2 regions of the Arthrobacter flavus genome follow, and region 2 is predicted to be linked to the other one. Evidence: riboswitches for the same ligand, from Rfam matches in the RefSeq annotation. Region 2 holds a riboswitch; the other holds the start of a gene.
The links. A riboswitch is a leader RNA that binds a small molecule or an ion and turns the genes downstream of it on or off. The one in region 2 is predicted to bind cyclic di-AMP.
Positions count from the first base shown of each region.

Region 1: linked by a shared signal. The riboswitch ahead of ABD059_RS17340 (M23 family metallopeptidase) and the one ahead of ABD059_RS11820 (M23 family metallopeptidase) in region 2 are both predicted to bind cyclic di-AMP.

Region 1 is NZ_BAAAIJ010000063.1:63,216-67,943, forward strand. It holds gene ABD059_RS17330 (NlpC/P60 family protein) at 1-387, opposite strand, end outside; gene ABD059_RS17335 (NlpC/P60 family protein) at 417-1,247, opposite strand; cyclic di-AMP (ydaO/yuaA leader) riboswitch at 1,253-1,416, opposite strand; gene ABD059_RS17340 (M23 family metallopeptidase) at 1,542-2,339, opposite strand; cyclic di-AMP (ydaO/yuaA leader) riboswitch at 2,342-2,516, opposite strand; gene ABD059_RS17345 (iron-dependent transcriptional repressor DtxR) at 2,655-3,362, opposite strand; gene serC (phosphoserine transaminase) at 3,611-4,728, shown strand, end outside.
Region 2 is NZ_BAAAIJ010000047.1:374,189-378,916, reverse strand. It holds gene ABD059_RS11830 (ABC transporter ATP-binding protein) at 1-498, shown strand, start outside; gene ABD059_RS11825 (siderophore-interacting protein) at 495-1,631, shown strand; cyclic di-AMP (ydaO/yuaA leader) riboswitch at 1,737-1,920, shown strand; gene ABD059_RS11820 (M23 family metallopeptidase) at 2,006-2,620, shown strand; gene ABD059_RS11815 (diacylglycerol/lipid kinase family protein) at 2,769-3,731, opposite strand; gene ABD059_RS11810 (SGNH/GDSL hydrolase family protein) at 3,833-4,603, shown strand; gene ABD059_RS11805 (MarR family winged helix-turn-helix transcriptional regulator) at 4,662-4,728, shown strand, end outside.

The sequences.
Region 1 (4,728 bases), on a different contig from region 2:
CTCAGCGGCCGGGACTTCCTCGACCTCAACGACAGTCTCGGCCTGAGCCGTGACCACTGGGGCTTCGGCAACTGCTGGGGCTGCTATGGCTTTGACCGGGGTGCGGTTGAACGCAACATCGGCGTCTGCAGGCGCTTCGACAACTGCCGGTGCGGCCTGAATCTCCAGCGCGGAGGTCAGGATGGTCCGCTCTGCTGATTCGAGGGAGAGCTCAGCAGCGTTCGCCGATACCCCGCCGGTCAGGACGAGGCCTGAAGCTGCCGCAATTACGGCGGCCTGGCGGCCCATGCCGCCAGCGTTCTCGGTAACGGCTTTGGCCAGGGCCGAGAAGTTGGTGGCCTGGCGTTTATCGGCACGGTGGCGTGCAATGGCTGTGCTAGTGGTCATGTGTGCGTTCTCCAGGATTCGGTGTGGTCTTAGCTAACGCGGACGAAGCTAGCGCCGGGGAGGTCGGAAAGGGAATGCAGGCCGGTGTTCATGCCGTTGAGGCCACCGCTGATGACTTGGCCGTTGCCGACGTAGATGGCCACGTGGCCGCCGGTGATGACGAGGTCGCCTGCCGCTGGGGAACCAACAACTGATCCAAAGGCGAAGAAGTCGCCCGGCGCAATGTCGCCCACGGACTTGCCGACTGAGCGGAGCGCCTTTTCAACCATGGCGGTGCAATCTTGTCCCACACCAATCTGGGAGTACGCGGATCCGACCAGGCCAGCGGCGATGTTACCGGACGGTGCCGCCTCGGGTGCTGGCTTTTCGGCGGCGGGCGCCTGGACTGCAGCAGCTGGAGCGACCTCTGCGGCGGGCGCCTCGGCTGGGGCTGCCTCGACTGGGGCTGCGTCCTGCACCGCGGGCTCTGCCACCACGTCGGCTACTGGCTCAGCGACCGGCGCTACTGGCTCGACGACGTCGGCCTGCACCTCGACAGCCGGGACAACCTCTTCTGCGGCGGGCGTCGCCGATACGGCTGCCCGCTCGAAGGTGATGTCGGCGGTGGCGGGAGCGCTGACGGCGTCGGCGGTCACTGCGATCGAGTTCAAGGGGGTGGAGAGCTGGACGACCCGCTCGGACTCACCGAACCCGTGGGCTGGCAGCCCGGCGGTCAGGACCAGCCCTGACGCTGCGACGATTACTGCTGCCTGGCGGCCTACGGAACCAGCGTTCGAGGAGACGGCGCTTGAGATGGCCGTCAGCGGGCTGGTGTGCGTACGGGCGGCCTTGTGGCGGCCCAGAGAAGAGCTAGTTGACACGTTTGATTGCCTCTCCCAATTGCCTGCGAGGTGAGCTGTCGGATTCGGATGGGAGTCACCCGGTCATCTGATTCCCAGTGGAATCACACGACTTAACCCCAAGGATTTCTTGCGAAATCCACTAATTGGTTCCCCCGCCTCTGCCATGCGAATTGTGCGAACGGAACCTCAGGCAGTGGCAGAGCTAGGCGATCTGCTCGAGGGTGCCAAACCTATTAGAATTTGGCACGAGATCGACGGTACAGCAGATCGACCACAATGTCACATTCCGGTCACGGAACGGTGTGTCCTTGGTTACAGCCAGCCCATGGGGTCCACGGCCTGACCGTCAACCATTACTTCAAAATGCAGGTGGCAACCAGTGGATGCGCCGGTACTACCGCTCTGAGCGACGACGTCGCCGCGGTCCACCGACTGCCCTTCCTGGACGCTGCTGGATGAAAGGTGGTTGTACGTGGACTCAAGGCCGTTGCCGTGATCGATGACCACGCGGTTCCCGCCCCCGTAGGGGTGCCAGCCGGTAAAGGTGACGGTACCTGACGCGGCGGCGAACACTTCACTGCCGCACGAGCTACTGAAGTCCTGGCCCGAGTGGAGTTCCCCGCCCATGCCGGTGATCGGGCTTACCCGGTAGCCGAAAGGAGACGTGATGACCAGCTTGTCCATGGGGGCGGACAGGGAGCCGCGCGCCGCGGCAGGCACAGCCGCTGAGCCTGCAGCGGTCATGATCTCGCTGAGTTTGGCGTCTGCGTCGAAGGTGCTCTGCAGCGCGGTGCGGCTGAAATCGACCAGCGCCGCGTCGGGGACACTGATTTCCCGGGGCGCGGCAGTCGCCTGCGCGGTGGGTGCTGCTGCTGCGGCAACCGCGCTGTCGTCCTGCGGGACCGTCGCTGCCGTGGTGGGTAGCGTGACAGTCAGCACCAGCCCGGAGGCGGCGGCGGCGATGGCGAATTTTTGGCTCAGCCCGGTGAGCGAAAAGTCGCCCCTGACTCGGGTAGTGCGTCGTCGTTCGAGTCGGTGCGCGTCCCGAGGACGCGCGGCAGACACCGGGGCGCCGGCACGGCGACGCCCCGAAGCATGGTGCTTCGGCAATGGGTCCCTTTCGTATATGCCTGCGAAGTTAGCTGTCGGATTCGAGTTCGGGAAAAAACTCGGCCCTGACCGGTTCCGCCGAAGCAGATCCGGGTCTGGGCTTCACCCCAAGGCGACCGGTCGGCCGCCGTCTGATGGGTCCTCCGCCCCTGTCACGGGTCTCAGCATCCAAATCCGCTGACAGGGTTAGGCGTGCGGTTTAGATAACGCTGATGTATCAACGCCAGTTTTCCATCATCCACGACCATAAGCAAAAGAGATACATTCGTTATCTTTTCCTGTGGATAACTTGCGGCAACATTGAGCCTTGGCGAGCTAGACGCCTGGACCGGAAACCGACACGAACACGTGTGCAGCGACCTCTGGCGGGAGCTCCAGGGCACCGTCGATGCCCTCGACCCTGACCGATACGTAGTCGCCGACCGCCTGCACGGTGATGACGGTCCCGGGCCGCAGTCCGCCCTCATCGAGTTGGGAGAGCAATTCCGGGTCCACCTGAATGGGCTCGGCCAACCGGATGAGGGTAATCACTGACCCCTGGGGATTGGTGCCGCTGACCGACAGGAGGCTGCGGACACCGTCGGTGAAGTCTTGGGTTGGCGGGCCCCCCAAAGCCTCAAGCCCCGGAATAGGGTTGCCGTAGGGGGACTCGGTGGGCTTCCCCAGCAGCTCGTACAGTCGCTGTTCAACCCGCTCGCTCATCACGTGCTCCCACCGGCAGGCTTCTTCGTGGACATAGGCCCAATCCAGTCCAATCACGTCGGAGAGGAGACGTTCGGCGAGCCGGTGCTTGCGCATCACCCCGATGGCGCGACGGCGACCTAGGTCAGTGAATTCGAGGTGGCGATCGCCTGAGACGACCACCAGTCCGTCGCGCTCCATCCGGCCGATGGTTTGGGAGACGGTGGGACCGGAATGGCGGAGCCGTTCAGCAATCCGGGCGCGGAGGGCAACAATATTCTCTTCCTCCAGTTCCAGGATGGTCCGCAGATACATCTCAGTGGTATCGATGAGGTCCGTCATGCGGTTCAGCTCCTAGGCACTGGTGCGGGATGGAACAGCGGGCAGCTTTCGCGGTGGGAACGCGGCACGGATCGCCAGCGCCGAACACAAGTTCTACGCTCACCAAGGTTAACCCATTTCCCAGTTACCGCGGCAATCAGCGGCCACCGCCCACCCAGTCGTGACGTGTTCACAAATGCCGCCAGGGCCGGGTAGTGCGGCAGAATGTATCCCGTCTTGTGTCGCACGCTTACCCCCTTGGAGAGACCATGAGCATTTCCCCGGACCAACTGATCCCCGCTGGCCTCCTTCCCGCCGACGGGCGTTTCGGAGCGGGCCCGTCGAAGGTGCGCGACGAGCAGATGGAGGCCCTCGCGCAGGCCGGACGGACCCTACTTGGCACCTCCCACCGCCAACCTCCGGTGCGCAACCTTGTTGGCTCGGTCCGGGAGGGCCTGACCCGGCTGTTCAACGCGCCGGCAGGCTACGAGGTGGTACTGGGCGTGGGTGGCTCGACAGCATTTTGGGATGTTGCATCCTTCGGCCTGGTGCAGGACAAGGCCCAACACTTGTCTTTCGGGGAATTCGGGGCGAAGTTCGCTTCCGCCACCAACAAGGCGCCCTTCCTCCAGGCATCCTCGGTAATCACCTCGGCCCCGGGGACGCGCCCCAGCCCTGCAGCGGAAGCAGGCGTGGATGTCTACGCCTGGCCGCAGAACGAGACCTCCACCGGTGTCGCAGCGCCGGTGCACCGGATCGACGGCGCCGCACCGGATGCGTTGGTCCTCATCGATGCGACGTCGGCCGCCGGCGGTCTTGACGTGGATGTCAGTGCATCCGATGTCTACTACTTCGCTCCGCAGAAGAATTTCGCGTCCGACGGCGGCCTGTGGCTTGGCCTGTTCTCGCCGGCCGCACTGGAGCGGGCAGCCCGGATCGCGGCGACCGACCGCTGGATCCCGGATTTCCTGAGCCTTCAGACAGCCATCGACAATTCTCTCCTCAACCAGACCTACAACACCCCGTCCCTGGCCACCCTGGTGACTCTCAATGCCCAGGTCGAATGGCTGAACCAGAGCGGCGGTCTTGAGTTCGCTGCGGCGCGCACCGCGGAGTCCGCGGGGCGGGTCTACCAGTGGGCGGAAGCGTCCGACGTCGCCACCCCCTTCGTTTCCCGCACCGAGGACCGCTCCAATGTCATTACCACCATCGACTTCGAGGACTCCGTTGACGCTGCGCTGCTCGCAAAGGTGTTGCGCGCCAACGGGATTGTCGACGTCGAGCCGTACCGGAAGCTGGGCCGGAACCAGCTGCGCATCGCGACGTTCGTCTCAATCGAACCGGACGATATTTCAGCGCTGCTGGCCTGCATCGACTTCGTCATCGG
Region 2 (4,728 bases):
CTCGCTGACCGTTTTGTCGATGAACTCTCCGGTGGGCAGCGGCAGCGGGTCTGGATTGCGATGGCCCTCGCCCAGCAGACTGACATCCTGCTGCTGGATGAACCCACCACCTTCCTCGACGTCACCCACCAGGTGGAAGTGCTGGATCTGATCACTGATCTGAACCGGCGCGACGGCACCACGGTGGCTATCGTGCTCCACGACCTTAACCTCGCCGCACGCTATGCCGATCACCTCATCGCCATGACCGACGGCCGGATCGCCGCGCAGGGCAGCCCCGCGGAGGTGGTCACCGAGGAGACAGTCACCTCAGTTTTCGGTCTGCAATGCCGCGTCATTCCGGACCCCGTGTCCGGCACCCCCATGGTGGTTCCGGTCGGCCGACACCACTCAGGCGACGGAGCTACTCAGTCGTCATCCGAAACGTCCACTGGGCAGGGGTTCCTGCCAAATCCGCAGGACACGCTGTCCGCGCATCACCTGGAGGCAGCAACATGACCGAAGTCAGCAACCGCACGGCCCAGCGGCGCGAGCGCGGACCACAGCGCACCGAGGGGGCCGTCTCGGCGGTATCAGCCTTCGACGTCGTCGTCACTCGGGTGCAGCGCCTCAGCGCCAACTTCCAACGCATCACTTTCGGCGGGTCCTGCCTCAGGAATTTCGGTGTGCAGGGACCAACGCTGGACCTGCGGATCAAGGTCTTGATCCCCGCCACCCGCGGGGACGATGCCCCCCGCGTGAACATGCGGGAGCTACTCGAGTCGCCACCCGAGGGATCAGGCTGGTATCAGCAGTGGCTTGCGATGGACCCCGCCGAACGCGGCGCCATGCGCACCTATACCGTCAGGGCAGCCCGGTGCGATGGCGACGAGCCAGAGATCGACGTCGACTTTGTGATGCACTTCGACGCTGAGGGGAACGGGGGACCGGCGTCGCTCTGGGCCGCCGCTGCCACCCCCGGTGACCGGATGTGGCTGATCGGGCCGAACGTCCACGCCGCGACCTGCACCACCGCTGGCTCCTACGGCGGGATCGAGTGGCGTCCGGGGCTCGCCCAGCATGTTCTCCTCGCCGGCGACGAGACAGCTGTCCCTGCTATCAGCGCCATCCTGGAATCACTCCCCGCCGACGTCGGCGGGCACGCCTTCCTCGAAGTGCCGGACCCCGCAGATTTCCAGGCCGTCTCCACCACCTCGGCAGTGAAGATCATCTGGTTGGCCCGCGGCGAACGCCCTCACGGTGAACTGCTGGACGCGGCGGTCCGAGACGCCGTTCGGGTACCCGGCTGGGTGTCACTGGCCACGCCGTTCGCCGTCGGCGTCGATGCCAGCTCCCGCGCCGGGCTGACCCTTGCCGCCGCTGCCGCCGCCACAGCGGGCCCTGAGCCGGAAGAAGTGAACATCGACGAGACGATCCTGTGGGAAACTCCGCAGCGACTGAACGCGTCTACCCTGAATACCTCGCTGAACCCGGACCGGCCCTCCGGTGCGCTCCCCTTCTATGCCTGGATCGCGGGCGAGGCAGCGGTGGTCCGAGGGTTGCGGCGCTATCTGGTGCGCGACGTCGGGATCGACCGCAAACAGGTCGCGTTTATGGGGTATTGGCGGAGTGGCCGTTCCGAGCTTGGCTAGTCGGCGCGCCGTGAGCTATGTAACGAAATTATAACTTCTCGGCAAAGCGTTCTATTCTTGTAGGGAGCCATCCGCATCTTTGTGGCTCCCGGACTGCACGCCTAACCCTGCCAGCAGCCGGTCCCCAATTCACCGTGGCAGGGGTGGAGGACCCATCTTCGGCAGTTATCTGCCTTGGGGTGCAGCCCTTCGCAAACCGCTCTTCCGCTCACAGGAAGAGCAGCAGTGGGCCGAGTCAACTCTTGCTCGAATCCGACAGCTAACTTCACCGGCGTTGCAGAGAGGCTCTTGTTTTGCTCCAGCCGGTCACATCCGGGCGCCGCCGCGCGTCCGCCCCACCGAAGTCCCCATCGACATCCAACCGTCGGCCAGCTGTGCTGGCCGTAGGCGTCCTCGCCGCAGCGGCCGGGCTTGTCCTCACCGCAGCCTTCCCCGCCCCGGAGTCTTCACCCTCGGCAGCGCCCACCGCAGCAAGCGGCGCCGCCGTGGCCGCCCCGGTTACTGCTGACGCTGAAGCCGACATTGATTTCGGCAGGGAGTCCCCGGTCGCGACGGCCGCAACTGCCGAGGCCAAAACCACTGTCCTGTCCAGCGACGCGGCGACGTTCATCACTCCCATCGAGGGTGCCGAAATTGCGTCATCGTTCGGGTACCGGGTGAACCCACTGGGTGGATACGGCGATGAACTGCACACCGGGACCGACTACGCAGGAGCCTGCGGTACGCCGGTCCTGGCATCCCGCGCGGGTACCGTAGTGGAGTCCGGGTGGCATGCCTATGGCGGTGGCCAGCGGATCGTGGTGGACCACGGCGGTGGCCTCGAAACCTCGTACAACCACCTCAGTGTGATCGGCGTGACCGTCGGGGAAAAAGTGGACAAGGCCCAAGGCCTGGGCGCCGTCGGGAGCACCGGCAACTCGACCGGATGCCACCTCCACTTCGAACTGCTGGTCGACGGCGAAAAAGTAGATCCCCAAACCCGGCTCTAGGTCAGGTACCGGCGATCCTCCCCACGGGGCGGGCACGGTGGGTGGGATTGTCTAGACATTCCCAGTGGTTGGGGCTGGCCAGTGGGCAACCGGAACCGGACCCGGAACCGGACCCGGTCCTAGACCGGACCCAGCCCCGGATCCGGTCCTAGGGCTCCGGGTGGGTGACGACCGCTGGATCTTTCCTGCCGTAGGGCATCCGCAGCCGCAACGAATTCGCGTCCACGCGCAGGGCCATGTGGGTGCCCTTGCCGAGGGGGTCGCCGTCGAGTTGGATCTCCTGCGGTTCGTCGAGCTGGATTTCGGCTTCCTTGCACTGGAAGTACTCAAGCGACGGGTCCTTGCCCTTCCCTCGGGCGAACAGCTTCCCGACGACGCCGAGCCAGCCCAGTCGACCGGTGGGCGCCACGGTCATAATGTCCAGCAGGCCGTCGTCAATCTTTGCGCCGGGGAAAATCTCCAGCCCGCCCATGATCTTGCCGCAGTTGCCGCCCATCACGCTGCGCAGCCGACGCTCAATGACCTCGCCGCCGTCCAGCGTGATCTGGGTGCGTGCGGGTTTGCCGCTCAGGTTCCGGATACCGGCGTCAACGTAGGCCAGCCATCCCACCTTGTCTTTGAGGTCATCGCGGGTGTCGGCCATGATCGACGCGTCAAATCCCAGTCCTGCCATCACCAGGAACACGTGCGAGTCCTGGGCGCGGTCAACCGTGACATGAACGACGTCGACATTGCGTTCGGTGCCGAACAGGGCAGCCTTGGCGGCCTCGCGCGGATTGTCGACGGCGATGTCCAGGTTCCGGGCCAGCAGGTTGCCGGTGCCAAGCGGGATCAGGCCCAGGGCGATACCGGTGCCGTTGACAACCTCGGCCACGCAGCGGACCGTTCCATCGCCGCCAGCGGCGATCACCACGTCCACGCCAGCGTCGACGGCTTGCTGCGCCTGGCCACGGCCGGGGTCGTCAGCCGACGTCTCCAGGTACAGCACCTCGTCCCACCCCTCGGCAGCGCAGAGCTCCGAAACGATCGCACGAATATCAGCCCCGGTGTTCTTGACCGGGTTGATGATCAACGCGGCGCGCTTGGTCCGATTATCGGAGGGCTGGGTCATGATGTCCTTCTCAGGTCGGGGGAGGGCGGGAGCAGCGCGAAAGCTATCAGTCTGCTTGCAATGCCACCTTATCGCGCGGCTGAAGCAGGTAGCCTCTACTAGTGGAATTCTCTCAACGATATGTGGCCCTGGGCGATTCGTTCACCGAAGGCGTCGGCGACTGGCATGAAGAAAGCCCGAACGGTGTGCGGGGATGGGCGGACCGGGTGGCCGAGCAACTGATCCTTGCCGACAGCTCCTGGGGGTACGCGAATCTCGCCGTCCGCGGCAAAAAAGTGCGCCAGGTCCTGGACGAGCAGGTGGACCGGGCCCTGGCCCTCCAGCCCACGCTCATCACCATCTACGCGGGTGGCAACGACATTCTGCGGCCGCGGATCGACATTGACGCCCTGATGGCCGCCTACGACGACGGTGTGGCCCGCCTTGCTAGCTCAGGTGCCGCCGTGGTGCTGTTTACCGGGTTTGATTCGGTGGGGTCGGCGGTGTTCGGCAAGACCCGCGGGCGGACGGCCATCTATAACGAACTGGTCCGCGAAATCGCTGACCGGCACCACGCCGATGTGGTGGACTACTGGCGGTTCAGGGAGTTCCAGAATTGGGGCTATTGGGACACTGACCGGATGCACATGTCCAGCGCCGGACACACCCTCATGGCCAAGCGGGTGCTCGAAGTCTTGAGGGCCTCCCACGAGATCGACCTACCCGAGCTGGAGGCTATACCTGCGTCGTCCCGGATCGACCAGCTACGGGCGGACGCCCAGTGGGCACGTGACTACCTCTCGCCGTGGGTGGGACGGCGCCTCCGCGGCGTGTCTTCGGGGGATGTGCTGACGGCCAAGTACCCGGAGCTCACCCGCCCGGCGTGGGCCTAGCCTCCCGGCCGCCCAGCGGGGCCATGGTGGCGAACGGTCTCTGTGTCAGAATGGCGTGATGACTGGTGTCCGATGGCTGAATCCCGAGGAGCGGCAAGCCTGGCTTGCCCTTTACGCCGTCACCA